Regions from separate parts of the Comamonas brasiliensis genome, predicted to be linked through region 3. Evidence: predicted binding sites of a transcription regulator. Region 3 holds the regulator's gene; each other region holds the start of a gene.
What was found. The regulator FNR, encoded in region 3, switches genes on or off when oxygen is low (the NO sensors DNR and NnrR bind a similar motif). The targets are predictions, from matches to a motif close to TTGATNNNNATCAA.

Region 1 (4,940 bases), on a different contig from region 3:
CTGTACATTGCCTGCGGCATCTCGGGAGCGATCCAGCATCTGGCGGGCATGAAGGACTCCAAGGTGATCGTGGCGATCAACAAGGACCCCGAGGCACCGATCTTCTCGGTGGCTGATTACGGTCTGGAAGCAGATCTGTTCACCGCCGTGCCTGAATTGGTCAAGGCGCTGTAATTTGGCGCACATCAAAAGAGGGGCTTCAAGCCCCTCTTTTTCCATGAGAGTCTGGCTCGCACAGATCAGGACATCAACAATAATTCGGCAGCTGCATGGGCGTTTCAGACCCACTGCATTGATGGAGAGGGAGACTCTGATGAATCGCAAGCATTGGGTGTTGGCGCGAGCCGGTTTGGTCGCGCTGTGTGCGGGTGCCGCTTTGGCGGCACAGGCCTGGACGGTGGGGCAGGTGGCCCCGATGTCGGGGGCTGAAGCCAGTCAGGGGCGCGCCTATGCGCAGGGCATGCGTCTGTACTTTGACCAGGTCAACAAGGCTGGTGGTGTGCAGGGCCAACCTGTGGAGCTGGCTTCGCTTGATGATCTGGGTCATCCAGAAGAGACCGTGGCAAAGACCCGCAAGCTGCTGAGCGAGTCCAGGCCCGTGGTGCTGGCCGGCTATTTCGGCAATCGCAATCTTTCGGCCTTGCTGGAGAGCAAGTCGCTGGATGGCTCGCAGATCCCGCTGGTGGGTTATCAGAGCACGGACACCCGTGTGCTGGCGTCGTCACATATGTTCTCCACGCGCGCAGGATTGGTAGAGCAGGTTGCAAAGATTTCCACCCATCTGGCCACTGTCGGCATCACGCGCCTGGCCCTGGTGTTTGAGGAGCGTCCCGATGCCCAGGAACTGACGGCCCTGGTCACCAAGGCCGTGAATCCCAGTGGAGCCAAGCTGGTGACCTCGGCCATGCTCAAGAGCCGAAGCGGCTCGGACAAGGCCGTGCAGGAACTGCAGGCTTCCAGGGCTTCGCCCCAGGCCATTTTGCTGGTGGCATCCAGCCCCGCCACGGCGGCCTTTGTCGAGGCTTATCGCATGGAGGGCGGCACTGCCCAGATCTATGCCACGGCCGAGGCGGATATCGAGCAACTGGCCAAGCGCCTGCCTGTGGAGTACATGAGCGGTCTGTCGATCGCCCAGGTGGTGCCCAGTCCTTACAAGGTCTCGGGCAAGCTCAACAAGGAGTTCCGCGATGCGACGATTGCAGCCGGCAAGTCGCTGGATGTGCCCGTGAGCTTTGCCATGATGGAAGGCTATGTGAATGCCAAGGTCATCGTGGAGGCCATGCGTCGCAGCCAGCCGGTAACGCCTGAAAAGATGAGCGCCGCCCTGCGCGGACTGGAGTCTTTTGACCTGGGCGGCTACTGGGTGAACTTCAAGCCTGGGCAAGTGGGTTCCAAATATGTGGACCTGTCCATCGTCAACGCCGCAGGACGTGTGACGCAGTAAGAAACCAAGGCCTGACACGCATCGCGTTCAGGCCTTTTTTGCAGCCACCTCCATCACGATGATCCGCCGTGCAAAACAGATGCACAAACTGTTGCCCAGGGGACAGGAGGCGGCGCAATGGCAGGCGAAACTGGCCATCGGCCAGTCGGACGAGGCCGCTGTCGGCACAGGAGTGCAAATAGTGGATCGTTCAACGAACTGCTTCTGAAATAAGAGCTGTCAACGTATATAGAGTAAGCGCTACAGCCCTTTTACATACAAAACGAAGAAGGAGACAACTATGTCCAAGCTGCCACCCGTTCTTAAAAAGCTGGCTTTGCCTGTCATCGGCTCACCGCTTTTCATCATCAGCAATCCCAAGCTTGTCATCGAGCAGTGCAAGGCCGGCATCGTCGGCTCCATGCCTTCGCTCAATGCCCGTCCAGCCGAGCAGCTGGAAGACTGGCTGGCCGAGATCACCGAGACTTTGGCAGCCTGGGACAAGGCCCATCCCGATCGCCCTTCGGCTCCATTCGCCATCAACCAGATCGTGCACAAGAGCAATGACCGCCTCGAGCACGACATGCAGGTATGCGCCAAGTACAAAGTGCCCATCATCATCACCAGCCTGGGAGCGCGTGAGGATGTGAACCAGGCCGTGCATAGCTGGGGTGGAGTGGTGCTGCACGACATCATCAACAACAAGTTTGCGCGCAAGGCCATTGAAAAAGGTGCCGACGGCCTGATCGCCGTGGCGGCCGGCGCAGGCGGCCATGCGGGTGTGAAGAGCCCGTTTGCACTGGTGCAGGAAATTCGCCAATGGTTTGACGGCCCGCTGGCGCTGTCCGGCTCGATTGCCACGGGGGGGGCGGTTCTCGCGGCCCAGGCGATGGGGGCGGACTTTGCCTATATCGGCTCGGCCTTCATCGCCACCGACGAGGCTCGTGCTGTGGAAGCCTACAAGCAGGCGATTGTCGAGGGCAACTCCGACGATGTGGTCTACAGCAATCTGTTTACCGGCGTGCATGGAAACTATCTGGCACCCTCGATTCGTGCGGCAGGTCTGGATCCGGAGAACCTGCCCGAGTCCGACCCCAGCAAGATGAATTTTGGCGGCGGTGCGCAAAAAGCCTGGAAAGACATCTGGGGTTGCGGCCAGGGCATCGGCGCCGTCGACAAGGTGCAGCCCACGGCCGAGCTGGTGGCCCGCCTCAAGCATGAATATGCCGAAGCCAAGGCCAGCTTGCTGGCAGCCTGAAACAGGTTTGCAACTCTCCTGTGCCAACGGCGTCTTCGGACGCCGTTTTTCATGGGCGACCTGCTCGTTTGATGTTGCTCAAGCGCGACTAAAGCAAGGGTTAACCCTTGATAAATCAATGTGGAGTTGATGAACATCAATGTAGGCCTGGTCCTGCAATTGGCTTTTGCATATCAAGTCATGATGATTGTCAAAAGAAGAGTAGTATTCCGTTAATTTCAGTAATTACTGAAAATTAAGAAATGCAGCAAACACCTTCTTCCTCAACAGACAATCAGACCGATGCGACGCATGCCGCACTGGCGAGCGTCATCCGCCGCCCCAGTGCGGGCGCGGTATGGCAGGTGTTTGCCGGACTGATCTGGCTGCCGCAGGCAGCCTTGCTTGCCTGGGCTGTACAGCTCATGGCCGACGGGCAGGGCGTGGCGACCGTCTGGCCCATGGCGACGGGCGTGCTCATGCTGGGTCTGTTGCGCGCCTGGGCAGAAGGCCATGGCGGCCTGCTGGCCAACCGTGCCGCGCGTATACAGCTGAGCAGCTTGCGCGCTCTGGTGCTGCAGTCGCTGGCCCAGGCATCGCCGCTGGACAAGAGCCGCCCCGCTTCGGGTCAGGCGGCCAGTGCCATGGTCGAGCAGGCCGAGGCAATCGTTCCCTGGCTGGCGCGTTATCAGAGTGCGATGTGGCGTGTGCGCCTGCTGCCTTTGGTGATTCTGGCAACCGTGGCCTGGCAGTCTTGGGTGGTGGCCCTGATTCTGATAGTGGCCGCGCCGCTGATTCCGCTCTTCATGGCGATAGTGGGCTGGCGTGCCAAGGCGGCCAGCGAAGAGCAGATGCTGCAACTGGGCCATATGAACGCTTTCTTGCTGGACCGTCTGCGCGGTCTGAGCACGCTGCGCGCTCTGCATGCCGTCGATCTGACAGGCCAGCGGCTGCGCGACCATGCGGAAGATCTGCGCGCCCGCACCATGCGCGTGCTGCGCATTGCCTTTCTGTCTTCTGCGGTGCTGGAGCTTTTCTCGGCGCTGGGTGTGGCCATGGTGGCCGTCTATATAGGCTTTCACCTGCTGGGCACGCTGAACTTCGGCGCCTGGGGCGACAAACTCGGTTTGGGTCAGGCCATGTTCGTGCTGTTGTTGGCGCCGGCGTTTTTCGAGCCTTTGCGCGATCTCTCGGCCGTCTGGCATGACAGAGCCGCAGGCGAGGCAGCGCTGCAGACCTTGCAGAGCATGCAGACCCAGTCCGTGCAGATTGTGGGCGCGCAGCATGCCGCCGAAGCATCCTCGGTCAATGAGCGGCTATCGCCTGGAAATCCTGTGTCCGTAAGCGTCTGCGGGCTCAAGGTTCAGGCACCAGGCAGCGACTCCAGCCTCGCACCGCTGACTTTGCACATACAGGCCGGCGAACATGTGGCGCTGTGGAGTCCCAGCGGCAGTGGCAAGTCCGTGCTGCTGGCGCAGATTGCCGGCCTTTTGCCGGTACAGCAAGGCCGCATCGAAGTCGACCGGCAAGCGCTCGATGCCCGCAGCGCAACGCAGCTGCGTCGGCGCATGGCCTGGCTGGGTCAGCTACCGCATGTCTTTGCGGGTTCGGTTGCGCGCAATATCGCACTGGGGCGCAGCTCGGTAGAGCCCGAGCAGATTGCCCAGGCCACGCAGCAGGCGGCACTCGAGGAGACCCTGGCGCATCGCCCCGGCGCGAGCCTGGGCGAGGGCGGTGCAGGACTTTCTGGAGGAGAAGTGGTGAGACTGGCCCTGGCACGCATGGCCGCGCAGACGGAAGCCGGTCTGCTGCTGGTCGATGAACCCACTGCTCATCTGGACCCCGAGACAGCAGCCCAGATCACGCAGTCTCTGCGCCATCTGGCCAAGGGGCGGACCATGTTGGTCGCCACCCACGACGCGCAACTGGCCGCTGCCATGGATCGCGTGATCGAACTGCCGCTGCTGCGGCGGGCGCAGGAGTCGCAGTCATGAAGATGCGAGCCATTCCAATGCGCGAAATGCTGAAACTGCTGGGCAGGATGGCGCCGCGCAAGCTCTGGCTGGGCGGCGCTGCGCTGGCTGCACTCACGGTGCTGATGGGTATGGCCTTGCTGGGCTTGTCCGGCTGGTTCATTACGGCCACGGCGCTGGCCGGTCTGGTGCCTGCTACCGCTTTGGTGTTCGATGTGTTCATGCCGTCGGCCGGCATTCGGCTGCTGGCCGTGGGCCGCACCGGCGCCCGCTACGCCGAGCGCCTGGTGACCCACGACGCTACGCT
Region 2 (4,940 bases), 340 kb from region 3:
GCAACCCCGTGCACCTGGGCTCGGCGCTGCTGGAAAACCAGACCGGCACCAAGATGGAGCACGTGATCTACAAGGAAACCAGCCAGCTGTACCAGGGCGTTGCCAATGGCGAGCTGACCTTTGCCCTGGGCTCTCTGGGCACTGCAGGTCCTCTGGTACGTGGCGGCAAGCTGCGCTTCCTGGCGGTGGCCGCTCCCAGCCGCATTGCCGGCTTCGAGAACGTGCCCACAGTGTCCGAATCGGGCGGCCCCAAGGATTTCGCAGCCATCGGCTGGAACGCCCTGGCCGTGCGCCCCGGCACCCCTGCGGCCGTGGTCGAGAAGATCCGCACCGATGTCCGCCAGGCGCTGACCGGCCAGGACGTGAAGGAAAAGTTCGCTGCCTTCGGCTACGAGTCCTTCAACCCCACGCCTGCCGAATTCAAGGCCTTCATGGCCTCCGAAAGCAAGCGCTTTGGCGAGGTGATCAAGAAGGCCGGTCTGGCTCTGGACTGATCCAGCCCGCCCAGCCGTAAAGAAGCCGCCTCTTGAGGCGGCTTTTTCATGCGCTGCAGCATCAGAAAAAACGCCCGATGCGCAGCACCGGGCGTTTTGCAGAGAAGCGAGCAACCTTCCTATTGATCGCGGGCCTCGATGGCACGGTTGATACCCAGGGCAGCCAGCGTGCACAAGGCGCCAGACAGCAGATAGATACCCAGAGCCACCAGACCGAACTTGGCCGAGACGCCCAGGGCGACCAGCGGAGCGAACGCCGCACCGATGAGCCAGGCCATATCCGTGGACAGGGCCGCGCCGGTGTAACGATAGCGCGACGAGAAGTTGGAAGTCACCGTGCCCGATGCCTGACCGTAGGACAGGCCCAGCAGCACAAAGCCCACCAGGATGAACACATTGTTGCCGGTGCTGCCGCTGCCCAGCAGCCAGGGCGCCAGGAAGCTGAAGATACCGATCAGGCAGGCCATGGTGCCCAGGGTGTTGCGGCGACCCACTCGGTCCGCCAGCCAGCCCGACAGCATGATGGCCCCGCCAGCCAGCAGCGCGCCGATGATCTGCACCACCAGCACTTCGGTCATGGACTGATCGGAGTACATGGAGATCCAGGACAGCGGGAACACGGTCACCAGGTGGAACAGCGCAAAGCTGGCCAGTGCGGCGAAAGCACCGATCATCACATTGCGGCCTTCATTGGCCATGAGACTGGTCACGCTGATGGGCTCCAGCTCACGCTCCTGCAGAAGCTGGGTATAGGACTGCCCCACGACCAGACGCAGGCGGGCAAACAGCGCCACCACGTTGATGGCAAAAGCCACGCAGAAGGGATAGCGCCAGCCATAGCTCATGAACTCGTCCGCCGACAGGCTGGAGTACAGATAGGCAAACAGCGCTGCCGCAATGATGAAGCCCAGCGGCGCCCCGAGCTGGCCGATCATCGAGTACCAGCCGCGCTTGTTCGGCGGTGCAGACATGGCCAGCAGCGAGGGCAAGCCGTCCCAGGAGCCGCCCAGCGCCAGCCCCTGGCCGATGCGCAGGATCACCAGCGCCCAGACGGCCTTCATGCCGGCGACCTCATAGCTGGGCAAAAAGGTCATGCCCACCGTGCAGACGCCCAGCAGGAGCAGCGCCAATGTCAGTTTGGTGGCACGCCCCCAGACCCGCTGCACGGCCATCGACAGCGCCGTGCCTACAGGGCGGGCCACGAAGGCCAGCGAGAAGATGGCAAACGCGGCCAGCGTGCCGTCGAGCTTGGACAGATAGGGAAACAGCAGCGAGGGAAACACCAGCACGCAGGCGATGCCGAACACGAAGAAGTCAAAGTACTCGGAAGAGCGCCCTATGATCACGCCCACCGCGATCTCGCCAGGGGTCACATCCTCATCGGTTTCCGCATAGGCCAGGGTTTCCGAGTTCTCATAGTCTTGCTGAGTAAGACCAACGGACGGGTTCATGCTTGTCATAAAGGTACAACTCCTTGTCTTACTTTTCAGTCCCGGGGACGCTTTCCGTTCTACGCCCAAGCATGTGCAGCTGCAATAGAGTTTTTGCCCTGAACCCTGTCAGCCCAGCCCTCGGCAGAGGGGGCCTGGTGGGGCAAATTTGACAATTTCAAGCCCTGTCAGCGCAAAGTTTGTCCGCCTTTAAAAGGCGCTAAACCCTTGTCGCGTAGCGTATTTTCAAGACCAGGCCCTTGACCTTGGACAAAATGTCCAATGGACAACCACCGGTTTGGTATTACATTTGCCGAGATCCAGTAATCCGCGTTTACACCTAAGCGCGACTTTGTCACGCCTAAAGCATGTTAAAAATCAAGGAAATCCGTGGGCCCGCGTGGCTCTCAGCGGCCGCTTTGACCGCAACCCTCGCCGGTTGCAGCAAGGCCGTCGTCCTCAACCCAGCTGGCGATGTCGCCAAGCAGCAAGGCGATCTGGTCATTACGGCCACTTTGCTGATGTTGCTCATCATCGTCCCCGTCATCTTTTTGACGCTGCTGTTTGCCTGGAAATACCGCCAGTCCAACACCGAAGCCAAGTACGACCCCGAATGGCACCACTCCACTGCGCTGGAGCTGGTGATCTGGACGGTTCCCCTGCTCATCATCATCGCTTTGGGCGCCATTACCTGGATCAGCACCCACAAGCTCGACCCCTATCGTCCTCTGGACCGCATCTCCTCCACCAAGGCGCTGGACCCCAACGTCAAGCCCCTGGAGATTCAGGTCGTGTCCCTGGACTGGAAGTGGCTGTTCTTCTACCCCGAGCAAGGCATCGCCACCGTCAACGAAGTGGCTGCCCCGGTGGACCGCCCCATCCGCTTCAAGCTGACCTCCACCAACACCATGAACGCGTTCTACGTTCCTGATCTGGCCGGCATGATCTACACCATGCCCGGCATGCAGACCGAACTGAATGCCGTGATCAACAAGCCCGGTGTCTATGGCGGCAAGTCCTCCCATTACAGCGGCGCTGGCTTTGCTGGCATGACCTTCAAGTTCCACGGTCTGGAAAACCAGCAGTTCGACCAGTGGGTGGCCCAGGCCAAGAGCGAAGGCAAGACCCTGACGCGCGACGCCTACCTCGACCTGGCCAAGCCCAGCGAGCGCAACCCCGTTGAACGCTTCGCCAGCGTGGACGAAGGCCTGTACAACAAGGTCCTCAACCGCTGCGTGGAAGACGGCAAGATGTGCATGAACGAAATGATGGCCATCGACGCCGCCGGCGGCAAGCCACCGGCACACCACGGCAAGACCTCCAGCGTGACCCTGCCCCTGGATGTCTGCACTTCCAAAGACGCTGACCGCGTTGTCGCCCTGCTCGACGAAGTCGCCGCCTCCGGAGCTGTCGCACAGCAATAAGTAGTTCACGGTGCGGATGCGCTCACCGCTCAGCCGCTCCAATACGACAAAAGAGACTCAACATGTCTGAAACAACAACCCCGGCCTCCCACTGGCTGTTGGGCCGTATCACATGGGACCAGATTCCCATGACGCATGAGCCCATCGTGCTCTTGACCTTTATTGCCGTGGTGCTTGGCGGCCTCGTCGTGGTCGGCGGCATCACCAAGTTCCGCCTCTGGGCTCCGCTGTGGAACGACTGGATCACCTCCATCGACCACAAGAAGATCGGCATCATGTACATGATCCTCGGTCTGGTCATGTTCCTGCGCGGCTTTGCCGATGCCGTGATGATGCGTCTGCAGCAGTCCATGGCCTTCGGCGACAACATGGGCTACCTGCCTCCTCACCACTACGACCAGATCTTCACGGCCCACGGCGTGATCATGATCTTCTTCGTGGCGATGCCCTTCGTGACCGGCCTGATGAACTACCTGGTTCCTCTGCAGATCGGCGCACGTGACGTGTCCTTCCCGTTCCTGAACAACTTCAGCTTCTGGATGACCACCGGCGGCGCCGTGCTGGTGATGATCTCCCTGTTCCTGGGCGAGTTCTCCACCTCCGGCTGGCTGGCACTGTCCAATCTGGGGCACCAGAGCGGCAGCACGGGTCTTGATTACTACATCTGGGGCCTGCAGGTCGCCGGTGTCGGCACGACCTTGTCAGGTATCAACCTGATCGTGACCATCATCAAGATGCGCGCTCCCGGCATGAACCTGATGAAGATGCCCGTCTTCACCTGGACTGCCCTGTGCACCAACGCCCTGATCGTGGCCTCCTTCCCCGTGCTGACCGCAGCCCTGGTGCTGATGTCGCTGGACCGCTACGTCGGCACCAACTTCTTCACGAACGAGCTGGGCGGCAACCCCATGCTGTACGTGAACCTGATCTGGATCTGGGGCCACCCCGAGGTCTACATCCTGATCCTGCCCTGCTTCGGCGTGTTCTCCGAAATCGTGGCAACGTTCAGCCGCAAGCGTCTGTTCGGCTACACCTCGATGGTTTACGCCACCGTGTGTATCACCATCCTGTCCTACCTGGTGTGGCTGCACCACTTCTTCACCATGGGCTCGGGTGCCAGCGTGAATACCTTCTTCGGTATCACCACGATGATCATCTCCATCCCCACGGGCGCGAAGATCTTCAACTGGCTGTTCACCATGTACCGCGGCCGCATCCGCTTCTCGGTGCCCATGCTGTGGACGGTGGGCTTCATGGTCACCTTCGCCATCGGCGGCATGACCGGCGTGCTGCTGGCCGTGCCTCCCGCTGACTTCGTGCTGCACAACTCGCTGTTCCTGATCGCCCACTTCCACAACGTGATCATCGGCGGCGTGGTGTTTGCCGTGTTTGCCGGCATCAACTACTGGTTCCCCAAGGCTTTCGGCTTCCGACTCAACGAGTTCTGGGGCAAGGCTTCGTTCTGGTTCTGGCTGGTCGGCTTCTGGGTTGCCTTCACTCCCCTGTACATCCTGGGTCTGATGGGCGTGACTCGCCGTGCCAACCACTTTGACGATCCCTCGCTGCAGATCTGGTTCATCATCGCTGCCTGC
Region 3 (4,940 bases):
CAGGCCATTGCGCTGCATTTCCCCCAGTGCAGCCAACTCCCGGGCAAAGTACTCGCGGAAATTGATCAGCCAGGCCTGCTCCATCGGCTCGTACAGGACGGAGCCCTGACACATGATGGCCATGATGATGGCTCTGCGCACCAGATCGTCACGCGAGAGCGCCAATCCGCGCTGCACGGGCAGCATGCCGCCATCAATGGCGTCGTAATACTCTTCCAGGGTCTTGACGTTCTGGCTGTAGGTGGCGCCCACCTTGCCGATGGCCGATACGCCCAGTGCAATCAGGTCGCAGTCGGGCTGGGTGCTGTAGCCCTGGAAGTTGCGATGCAGGCGCCCCTGACGCTTGGCGATGGCCAGAGAGTCATCGGGCAGCGCAAAGTGATCCATGCCCACATAGACATAGCCGCCATTCATGAAGGCATCAATTGCGCCGGAGAGCATGTTCAGCTTCTCCTGTCCCATGGGCAAGTCAGCCGATGCAATACGCCTTTGCGGCTTGAAGCGCTCGGGCAGATGCGCATAGGCATACAGAGCAATGCGGTCGGGACGCAACTCATTGACCTGGGCCAGCGTTCGCGCAAAAGACTCGGATGTCTGCTTGGGCAGGCCGTAAATCAGGTCCACATTGATGGAGACAAAGCCCAGACGGCGGGCCTCGGCCACCAGCTCAAAGACTTGCTCGGCTGGCTGCTCCCGGTGCACCGCTTTCTGCACCGCTGGGTCAAAATCCTGCACGCCAAAGCTCAGGCGATTGAAGCCCATGTCCTTGAGTGTCTTCAACCTCTCGTTGCTCACGGTACGCGGATCGACCTCAATGGAATACTCGCCGGCTAGATCGAGCTTGAAATGCTCACGCATCAGAAGCATCAACTGCTGCAATTCGGCATCGCTGAAGAAGGTCGGCGTGCCGCCTCCCAGATGCAACTGGCTTACCAGCTGGCCTTTGCCGCAATGCTCGGTATGCATGGCCAGTTCACGGCCCAGATAATCCAGATATTCGGCAGCCTTCTCATGATGCTTGGTCACGATCTTGTTGCAGGCGCAGTAATAGCAAAGCGACTCGCAAAATGGCACATGCACATAAACGGACAAAGGCAAGGCACGTGAGCTCGAATGCGTCTTGCGCTGTTTCAATGCCAGGATATAGTCGTCTGCACCAAAAGCCTCAACAAAACGGTCGGCTGTTGGAAATGATGTGTAGCGCGGGCCGGGAATATCAAAGCGGCTCAGCAACTCGGGCGTGACTGCGGTCATAACTGAAAGTTAGGGTGCGCCCACACTCCACATTGAGCAGATTTCAAAGAAAATCAGATCCTGGAAATCATGCCCATAATGGGCAGAAGCACATGTTTTTGAATGAATGCAAACAATGTGCCCCAAGGCAATCCAACTGTCCTTGATGAATATCAAGAGAGCGCAAGGCAAGTACTGCGACAATTTGATCCAACTCATCACTAACTACGAGGTCAATGACCGGCGCGACTCTCCATTCCAAGTCTGTCTGTGCCGTTGCTGAAAAGCCCATGAATCTTCAGACCATCAAAGCATCCTGCTCCAACTGCAATCTGCGTGAACTGTGCATGCCCATGGGCCTGGACGATGAACAAATGGAGCGTATTGACGAAATTGTGGCCACGCGCCGCAAGGTCAAACGGGGCGGGCTGCTGTTTCGCAACGGCGAGGAGTTCACCTCGCTGTACGCCATTCGCACCGGCTTCTTCAAGACCAGCGTGGCCACCGAAGACGGTCGCGACCAGGTCACTGGCTTTCAGATGGCCGGCGAGATCATCGGTCTGGACGGTATCGTCAACGACCACCACACCTGCGATGCCGTGGCGCTGGAAGATGCCGAAGTCTGCATCATGCCTTTCGACAAGCTCGAGCAGCTCTCGCGCGAAGTCACGGCACTGCAAAATCATGTGCACAAGGTCATGAGCCGCGAAATCGTGCGCGAGCATGGCGTGATGCTGCTGCTGGGCAGCATGCGCGCCGAAGAGCGTCTGGCGGCCTTTGTGCTGAACCTGGTGCAGCGTCTGTCGGCACGCGGCTTTTCGAAGTCGGAGCTGGTGCTGCGCATGACGCGTGAAGAAATCGGCAGCTATCTGGGCCTCAAGCTGGAGACCGTGAGTCGCACCTTCTCCAAGTTCGCCGAGGAAGGCATCATCGAAGTCCGACAGCGCCATCTGCGCATTCTGGATACCGAGGCGCTCAGGCGCATCGTCAACAGCCAGCAATGCCAGGACTGACTTCGACAGCAGCCCTCAAGACGAAGCCCGCAGACAGCGGGCTTTTTTGATGACGGCGAACACCTGCCTGGAGTTTCCACCGCCAAGGCCGCCGGCACAGCGAGCGGCCAGCCCCTCCATCCGAAGCCGCCACCTGTTCGAAACTGCGGTCCTGTGTGCAGCGCCTTACTCGACCAGAGGCTCCGAGACTATGCCCTGGTTCATATCGCTGGCCGAACGCCCCAGCATGACGGTCATGAGTCCGCTGAACACGGTGACCGCCCAGAAGGCAAAAAAGGCCAGGGTGTAAATGCCATTGCGCGACCATTCCAGAGGCGAGCCCAGCCAGTGCATGTCCAGCGGGTCCACAAAGGCAAACACCACCATTTCCATGATTGCCGCGGCCAGAAAAGCCGGCCAGACAATCCACATCCAGCGTCGAGCATCCATCGCGATTCTCCTTGGCCTGTGGGTTTGAACCTATTTTGCACAATTGCCATGACCTTCCCAGCCATACCAAGGGCATGCACTCAGATGGGAAACCCTGGACCGCTATTATTTAAAGAGCTTCCAGCGCTTTATGTGTATCGATTTTGGGTCTATATCTATCTGAAATAGCCTGTGACAAAGCGCTATGCGCTCCTGTTATTGAACTCCACCCGCCCATCCCTTGCCGGCTTCCGAGAACTGCAGGGGCCCTCCCGACTCTTCGGTCGACCAAGACATAGAACGCCGTCACGGCCCACCGGCTACAGAAAAGCCTGCAACCAGGGCCGCAAAAAAAGGCCGCGGAAGCGGCCTTGGGATGCGTTGAAATCTCGGTCAGCGATCCAGCGGATGGTCCTTGGCCGGCGTCGCGGCATGGTTGCGCCCCGTCACTGCTGGCGCCAGGCTTTTTTCGCTCTCGGTGAGGCGCTGGTTGATCTCAATGCCGTGACGATAGTAGTCGGGGTCGATCACTGGATCCGGCTTGCTCATGGCGATATAGGCGGTCACGATGCCCGCGACCACCACCACGGCGGGACCGGCGATGACGAGCCAGACATGGGCAAACTTCCACCAGGGCTTGCCGTCCTCGGGGTGGATGATCTTGGCCTTTTGCAGGGCCTTGGCTTGTGCTGCCGACATGGTTAAACCTCTTTTCAGAAATCTGGCTGCCCAATTGCAAACCTGCAATCGGGCAGCATCAATTGTTGCTGATTCGCGATGCCCTTGCGTGGCTGTCGCGATGCATGCCGCAGGCCTAGCGCGGCACCAGGAACACGGATTTTTCGGAGATGCGTCCGGCCCCAGCCGTCAGCGCATCCACATTGAAATGCACGGGGTGCGAGCCGGAGGCAGCCGAGCCATAGGGGATCTGCAGGCGCACCGCAATGCCGCGCGTCTCGGCCGGACCTACCGAGACTTCCTGCTCGGATACTACTTCCAGCTGATCCAGCCCCGTGGCGCTGATGCGATAGCGCTGCTCTGACTCGGTCGCATTCATGATCTGCAGGCGATAGACGTTTTCGAGCTTGCCGCCAGCCACGATGCGCGACAGCGCGGCGCGGTCGCGAATCACGTCGACCTTGAGCGGCTCGCGCAGTACCAGGCTGGCGATCATGGCTGCGCTCAGCGCCAGCAGCACGGTCGAGTAGATCAGCACGCGCGGGCGGAAGATGCGCCGTATCACCTGCGCCTGCTTCCAGAGCTTGGCCACGGCGTTCTGCGTGGTCAGGCGGATCAGGCCGCGCGGGTACTCCATCTTGTCCATCACAGAGTTGCAGGCATCGATGCACAGACCGCAGCCAATGCACTCGTACTGCAACCCCTTGCGGATGTCGATGCCCACGGGGCAGACCTGAACGCAAAGCTTGCAGTCTATGCAGTCACCCAGACCCTGCGCCTTGTAGTCCACGTCTTTTTTGCGCGGCCCGCGCGCTTCACCACGCTGGACGTCGTAGCTGACGATCATGGTGTCCTTGTCGAACATGGCGCTCTGGAAGCGTGCATAGGGGCACATGTACTTGCAGACCTGCTCACGCATATAGCCGGCATTGCCGTATGTGGCAAAGCCGTAGAACAGCACCCAGAAAATCTGCCAGCTGCCCTGGAAGGCCATCAGCTCCACACCCAGTTCACGGATGGGCACGAAGTAGCCGACAAAGGTGAACCCGGTCCACAGCGACAGAACAATCCAGAGGAACTGCTTGAGCGACTTCTTCCAGATTTTCTCGAAGGTCCAGCCATGCTTGTCGATGCGCATGCGGGCGCTGCGGTCTCCCTCGACCTTGCTCTCGATCCACATGAAGATCTCGGTATAGACCGTCTGCGGGCAGGAAAAGCCGCACCACAGACGCCCGGCCACCGCGGTAAACAGAAACAGCCCCAGCGCGCTGATGATGAGCAGCCCGGTCAGGTAGATGAAGTCCTGCGGGTAGAGCACCAGCCCGAACAGATAGAAGCGCCGCGCCCCGAGGTCGAACAGCACCATCTGGCGCTCACCCCACTGCAGCCACGGCAGGCCGTAGAAGACGATCTGGGTCAGGAACACCATGATCCAGCGCCAGCGAGAGAAGACGCCGCTGATGGCGCGCGAGTACACCTTCTGTTCGGAGGCGAACATGGGCATATATTCCTGGCCGCCGTCCACAGGCTCAGCCGTGATCGGTATGACTTTGCGAGGTTTCTCCGGATCGCAGGGCATCGCAGTTCCTTAATATTTTTGTAATTACT
Region 4 (4,940 bases), on a different contig from region 3:
CAATTTCACCTCGACCCGCGGCTTGTAAACTGGCTTCACCAGATTCAAAGTGAAAGCTCGTTACACGATATGGAAAACTTTCCCAAGGACATCTACACCGAGCCCACACCCGATGTGAACACCCTGGCCAATCTCGGCCCCTTCACCGGCATGGCCGGCATCTGGACCGGCAGGCGCGGCCTGGACATCAACCCCAAGGCCGACGGCCCCGAAAAGCAGGCCTTCATCGAGCACATGGAGCTGCAACCCATCGATGCGCAGACCAATGGCCCCCAACTTTTCTACGGTCTGCGCTATCACACGCGCATCGTCAAGCCCGACGACGTGGAAACCTTTCACGACCAGGTCGGCTACTGGCTGTGGGAGCCCGCCACCGGCAACATCATTCAGACCCTGAGCATCCCGCGCGGGCAGACGGCCATGGCCACGGGAAAAACCACGGCAGACGCCACCAGCTTCACCCTCAAGGCCGTACGCGGCTCCACGGTCAACGGCATCTCCAGCAACCCGTTTCTGGAGCACGCCTTCAGAACCGACGCCTACACCATCACCGTCACCAAGCACGCCGACGGCACCTGGTCGTACGAGCAGGAAACCACGCTCACCATCCCCGGTAAGAGTGAACCCTTTGCCCATACCGACCGCAACACCCTGCACAAGATTGGCGAGCCCACGCCCAACCCCACGGCAAGAGCTGCAGTCGAAATCTGATGGCGAATAGCCCGGGCGTTGTCGCAAGCGTCGCGCACGCCCCGGGCACCCCATGCAGCGAGGCATTGCGCTGCTCGATGCTTGCGCGGCACGGCCTCAGAGCAATGATGCTGAACCGACGGCCTTGCGCAGGCGCTCAAGCAGCGTCCGAGCCAGTTCCGGATCTTCAAAATTGCTGGGTTCCTGCCCTGATGTCGGCAAGGTCCTCATGCTGCGAGCCTGCAGATTCTGCACTTGGGCATCCAGCGGCAAGGGCTTGCCCTGGCATTGTGTCAAGCGCCGTGCTGGTGCCTGACCCAGCAGATAGTTCATGACCGTCAGGTCCACGCACTCGGTCTGATAGACCATCAGGCCATGGCTGCCTTCGTTCTTGACATAGACCATGCTGGTGGCCGGAAGCTGTTCGAAGGTCTCCATGGCACCTGCCAGCGGTGTGGGCACGTCGAACTCGCTTTGCACCATGAGCATCCTTGCGGTCTTCAGACTGGCGATCGACGGCTTGGAGAACTGCGCCTGTCGTTTCCAGTACAGGCAGGGCTGGCCCGCAATACGGTTGTTGGCTATGGGCAGCGTTCGCGCCAGCTCGAAGCCCTTGTTGACCCAGTAGACCGGATCTCGCTCCAGCAAGAGTTCGTCGTTGCAAACCACCGTATTGAAGACCGAGTCGGAGTTGTCCGCAGAAAACGGCGCGGCCGCTGTCCAGTACTGCGGATCGTTCAACATCGATATCCCGCTGCCGATGCTGGAAGCCTTGTCTGGAATGCTCGCATCCACATCAGGATCACCGGTGCTGACATGAATGTTCTGCAACTGGCTGGCAATGTCGGAAGGCTGCATGCCATTGCGCAGATAGCCGCTGGCATCCATGAGCATGCGGGCATAGAGAAGCTCGCTGGCAATCGTGTTGGGCTCGGCCCGGAAGCTGCTCTGCACCAGCATTTGATTCAAAGGTGACGCGAGCCTTTTCAGTCTGTCCACAATCTCCTGCGTGCTGGTGCCCATGCCCAGGCTGCTGTTGTGGCGCGCGGCATAGGGAGCAATATGGTTGGCAAAGCTGTGAATCTTGCCTACTTCGTAACTGATGCTGGCCGCATGAATGCTCTGGCTGAAGTTCATATTGCTGTCGACGACCATCGGGCCGACACGCTCGGGAAAGAGGCCCGCATACCAGAAGCCCAGCCAGGTTCCATAGGAAATGCCGTAGTAATGCATTTTCTCGTCGCCGAACAGGTGGCGCATCAGATCCATGTCACGTGCCGTGGCATCGGTATTGATGAAATCGGAGATCGGGTTCTTCTGGCAGTTGACAGCCATGTATCTGGCAGCATCGCTGATTCTGCGGATGTTCTCTGCGTTCTCTCCATCCGCCGAGGGATCCTGCGGATAGACCTGCTCGTTGCCGCTGCACAGCAAATTGGTGCTGGCTCCCACCCCTCTGGGCGAGAACCCGACGAAGTTGAAGCTATCACTGACCTTTTTGTACATCGCGCCGAGGGCGGTATTCGGGTTGCCGCCGGCAAGCATCTGGGAATATGCCAGGGACAAGTTGAGGCCATCGCTACCGGGCCCGCCGGGATTGAAGAACAGATGAGGCTTTTTGTCGGGAGCATCGGCAGCCCGCACCCTGAGGGCCGAGACCTTGATCTTCAGTCCGTCGGGATGCTTGTAATCCAGCGGAGCCTCGATATCTGCACACTGCAAACGACTACCGAGCTTGCTGATGTAGCGTTCAGAGCCTTCCGAGGAGTACTTCGAAAAATACGCATCGCAGCTGCCCCAGCTCAGCTTCTGATTCTTGTATGTGGCCAGCGGATCTTTGGTTTCCGGCTCCACATCGGAGCCGCCACAACCCACCAGCAACGCGGCCAGCGGTATCAGCCCCAACCATTGCATCGATTTCATTGCTCTTCCTCTTACTTTTTGAAAAACCAAGGCAAGAGCAATTACATATTTCAGGGTAGATACGGACAATCACTGGAATCAGGTATTTGCTGAAAGCAATCCAATGCCACAACTATTTTCTTAATAGCTATCAGCGATTTATTTACGGAAGATTAATCCGCTTTCCCATAATTTTTCATCTCTTGATTTTGATCAAGCTACCGCATGAATCAACACTCCCAATCTTGCATTGGCTACTTCCGAGTGTGAGTATGGGAACGGCAATCGGCCCATTTCACCTGGCAACCATATGCGCGCCGGAGCGCAAGGAGGCAGACATGTTCAAGCATATTTTGATTCCTACGGATGGCTCGAAACTCTCCGAAGCAGCGCTGCACGCAGGCATACAGCTGGCCAAGGAGCAAGGCGCGCAGGTAACCGCGCTGTACGTGATGCCGGACTACTCCGCCATCATCTACGGCGCCGAGGCACTGATGTCGTACAACTCTGCCGAGTTTGACAAGAGTGCCCAGAAGGAAGCCGACAAGGTACTGCAGACTGCGGCCGACATTGCCGCAGCCTCAGGCGTGGAGTGCAAGGCGCTGCGGGCGACCGGTATCTCCGTCAACCAGGCCATCATCAAGACAGCCCAGGAAAACCATTGCGATCTGATCTGCATGGCATCGCATGGCCGCAAGGGCATCGCCGGCATTTTGCTGGGTAGCGAAACCCAGCGCGTGCTGATCAACAGCAGCATCCCGGTGCTGGTGCACCGTCCCTGAGGCTGCGCGGCAAAGACTCGCGGCGGCACTCGGCAGACCGGCAACGCCCGGGCGCTTTCGTGCGTTGAGGGCTTTTCAAGCGGGCCAGCAAAGCGTATGCCTATAGCACCGAACACGGCCAACTAGCCCACGAAGAGAGCACCGGGATACGGGACGAAAGAGTATGGCAAAGCTCAGGCACGGAATGAAAAGGCCATCTGTCGATGGCCTTTTGCTTTGGGCAAGCTTCAGTTCGCCGTGACCAGATCCACCGAAGTGGGCGAAATCCTGAGGCGTCCGACCAGATCGGAGGCTGCGGCATAGAGCTTGTAGCCGCTTCCACGGACTGCCTGCATCTCGATGATCCAGTCGCCTTCCGGGGCGATCAGCTCGACGCCGGAATCCACTAACTGCCCTTGCGCGTTCAAGACGAGCGGATGGAATTCTTCGTCTTCTTCAATCTCGGCCATGGCCAGGCCGATACCCGCAAGGCCCTGCGAGGAAAGCTTGTACTTCACGACCAGGCGGCCCTGGTCATCCTGCAGCGCATAAAGCATGCCATCAGCTTCGCTACCATATTCGTCAAGCATCCTGACAGGGATCATGAACACCGTGTCCTCATCGTTCTCGGGCAGCATGGTGATCACCTGCCCATCGAGATGCGGCCAGACCTGGGACTGAGGCAGACGAACTTCATTACCGTTCACACCCAGTTGCTGCATGGCCAGTGCCACGCCGTTTTGCGTGAGCACGGCATAGCCCCGGTCAAAGACACGGCCCAGGCCCGGCATATTGCTGCTCACCAGCGCACTGAAGGCATTGCCGCTGAGCACCGGGCTGGTCACCGTGATTTGCGGCATCAGCGAGCTGCCGGCAAAAGCGGCATAGGCCTGCACAAAGCCTTTGATAGGGGCAGAGAAGTCCAGCTCCGCGTACTGCGCCAGCAGGCGAGAGTTCAGCGTGGAATAGCGCGGGAAGTACATCATCAGGCCGTAGGCTTCGTCCTCGCCGCCATCCTTGTGAATCACCGCACGGTCGAATGCAGTGCGAATGTCCTGCTGCATCGAGCGGCTCAGCAGATTGCGCGCGGCAAGCTCATTGACCCAGGAAAGCACGTCCACCAGATCAAACTGCGTGTTGAAGATATTGGTCTGGAAGTCCTCGGCATTGCGCCGTGCCGCAGCCAGTTGCACCCAGGTGTCGAGCCCGCCGCTCTGCAGCGACTGATGCAGGCTGGCAGCAGCCTTTTCCAGCACGGCAATCAGAGCCGGGATCTGCTGGAGGTCGGTCACCGCATAGGCCGTGAAGTCGAGCGAGCCATTCTGTTGCTTGTAGGTGTCCACGATGGTCTTGCCCAGGGCATCGCCCCTGGCCAGGGGGTTGTCCACCATGTACTGCACCAGTCTGGTCCAGTCCCAGCCAGTGGTCACCTCTTCCGAAGCCACCAAATAGTTGACATAGGGCTGTAGCGAGGCAGCCACTTCCAGGCTGGACATCAGGCAGGCGTCAAAGCCCAGCAGCTCCAGCCTGACATTGGCCTGCTGGATTGCACTGGTGATGTCCTTCACGCTCATGGATTTACCACCG

Region 1: a site for FNR is predicted at 2,808-2,821, ahead of cydD (thiol reductant ABC exporter subunit CydD). Genes of this name have one in related genera too.
Region 2: a site for FNR is predicted at 2,185-2,198, ahead of cyoA (ubiquinol oxidase subunit II). Genes of this name have one in related genera too.
Region 4: a site for FNR is predicted at 2,796-2,809, ahead of DJFAAGMI_RS21320 (universal stress protein). Genes of this name have one in related genera too.

Annotation. Positions count from the first base shown of each region.
Region 1 covers NZ_JAANES010000005.1:169-5,108, forward strand. The annotation lists partial or broken gene DJFAAGMI_RS19175 (electron transfer flavoprotein subunit alpha/FixB family protein) at 1-174, shown strand, start outside; gene DJFAAGMI_RS19180 (ABC transporter substrate-binding protein) at 314-1,444, shown strand; gene DJFAAGMI_RS19185 (NAD(P)H-dependent flavin oxidoreductase) at 1,725-2,681, shown strand; gene cydD (thiol reductant ABC exporter subunit CydD) at 2,924-4,654, shown strand; gene DJFAAGMI_RS19195 (amino acid ABC transporter ATP-binding/permease protein) at 4,651-4,940, shown strand, end outside.
Region 2 covers NZ_JAANES010000001.1:1,070,762-1,075,701, reverse strand. The annotation lists gene DJFAAGMI_RS04835 (Bug family tripartite tricarboxylate transporter substrate binding protein) at 1-494, shown strand, start outside; gene DJFAAGMI_RS04830 (MFS transporter) at 614-1,945, opposite strand; gene cyoA (ubiquinol oxidase subunit II) at 2,293-3,348, shown strand; gene cyoB (cytochrome o ubiquinol oxidase subunit I) at 3,411-4,940, shown strand, end outside.
Region 3 covers NZ_JAANES010000001.1:727,463-732,402, reverse strand. The annotation lists gene hemN (oxygen-independent coproporphyrinogen III oxidase) at 1-1,254, opposite strand, end outside; gene fnr (fumarate/nitrate reduction transcriptional regulator Fnr) at 1,524-2,246, shown strand; gene DJFAAGMI_RS03290 (hypothetical protein) at 2,412-2,675, opposite strand; gene DJFAAGMI_RS03285 (FixH family protein) at 3,048-3,353, opposite strand; gene ccoG (cytochrome c oxidase accessory protein CcoG) at 3,469-4,911, opposite strand.
Region 4 covers NZ_JAANES010000006.1:88,691-93,630, forward strand. The annotation lists gene DJFAAGMI_RS21310 (FABP family protein) at 70-711, shown strand; gene DJFAAGMI_RS21315 (alpha/beta fold hydrolase) at 808-2,613, opposite strand; gene DJFAAGMI_RS21320 (universal stress protein) at 2,931-3,374, shown strand; gene DJFAAGMI_RS21325 (clostripain-related cysteine peptidase) at 3,602-4,940, opposite strand, start outside.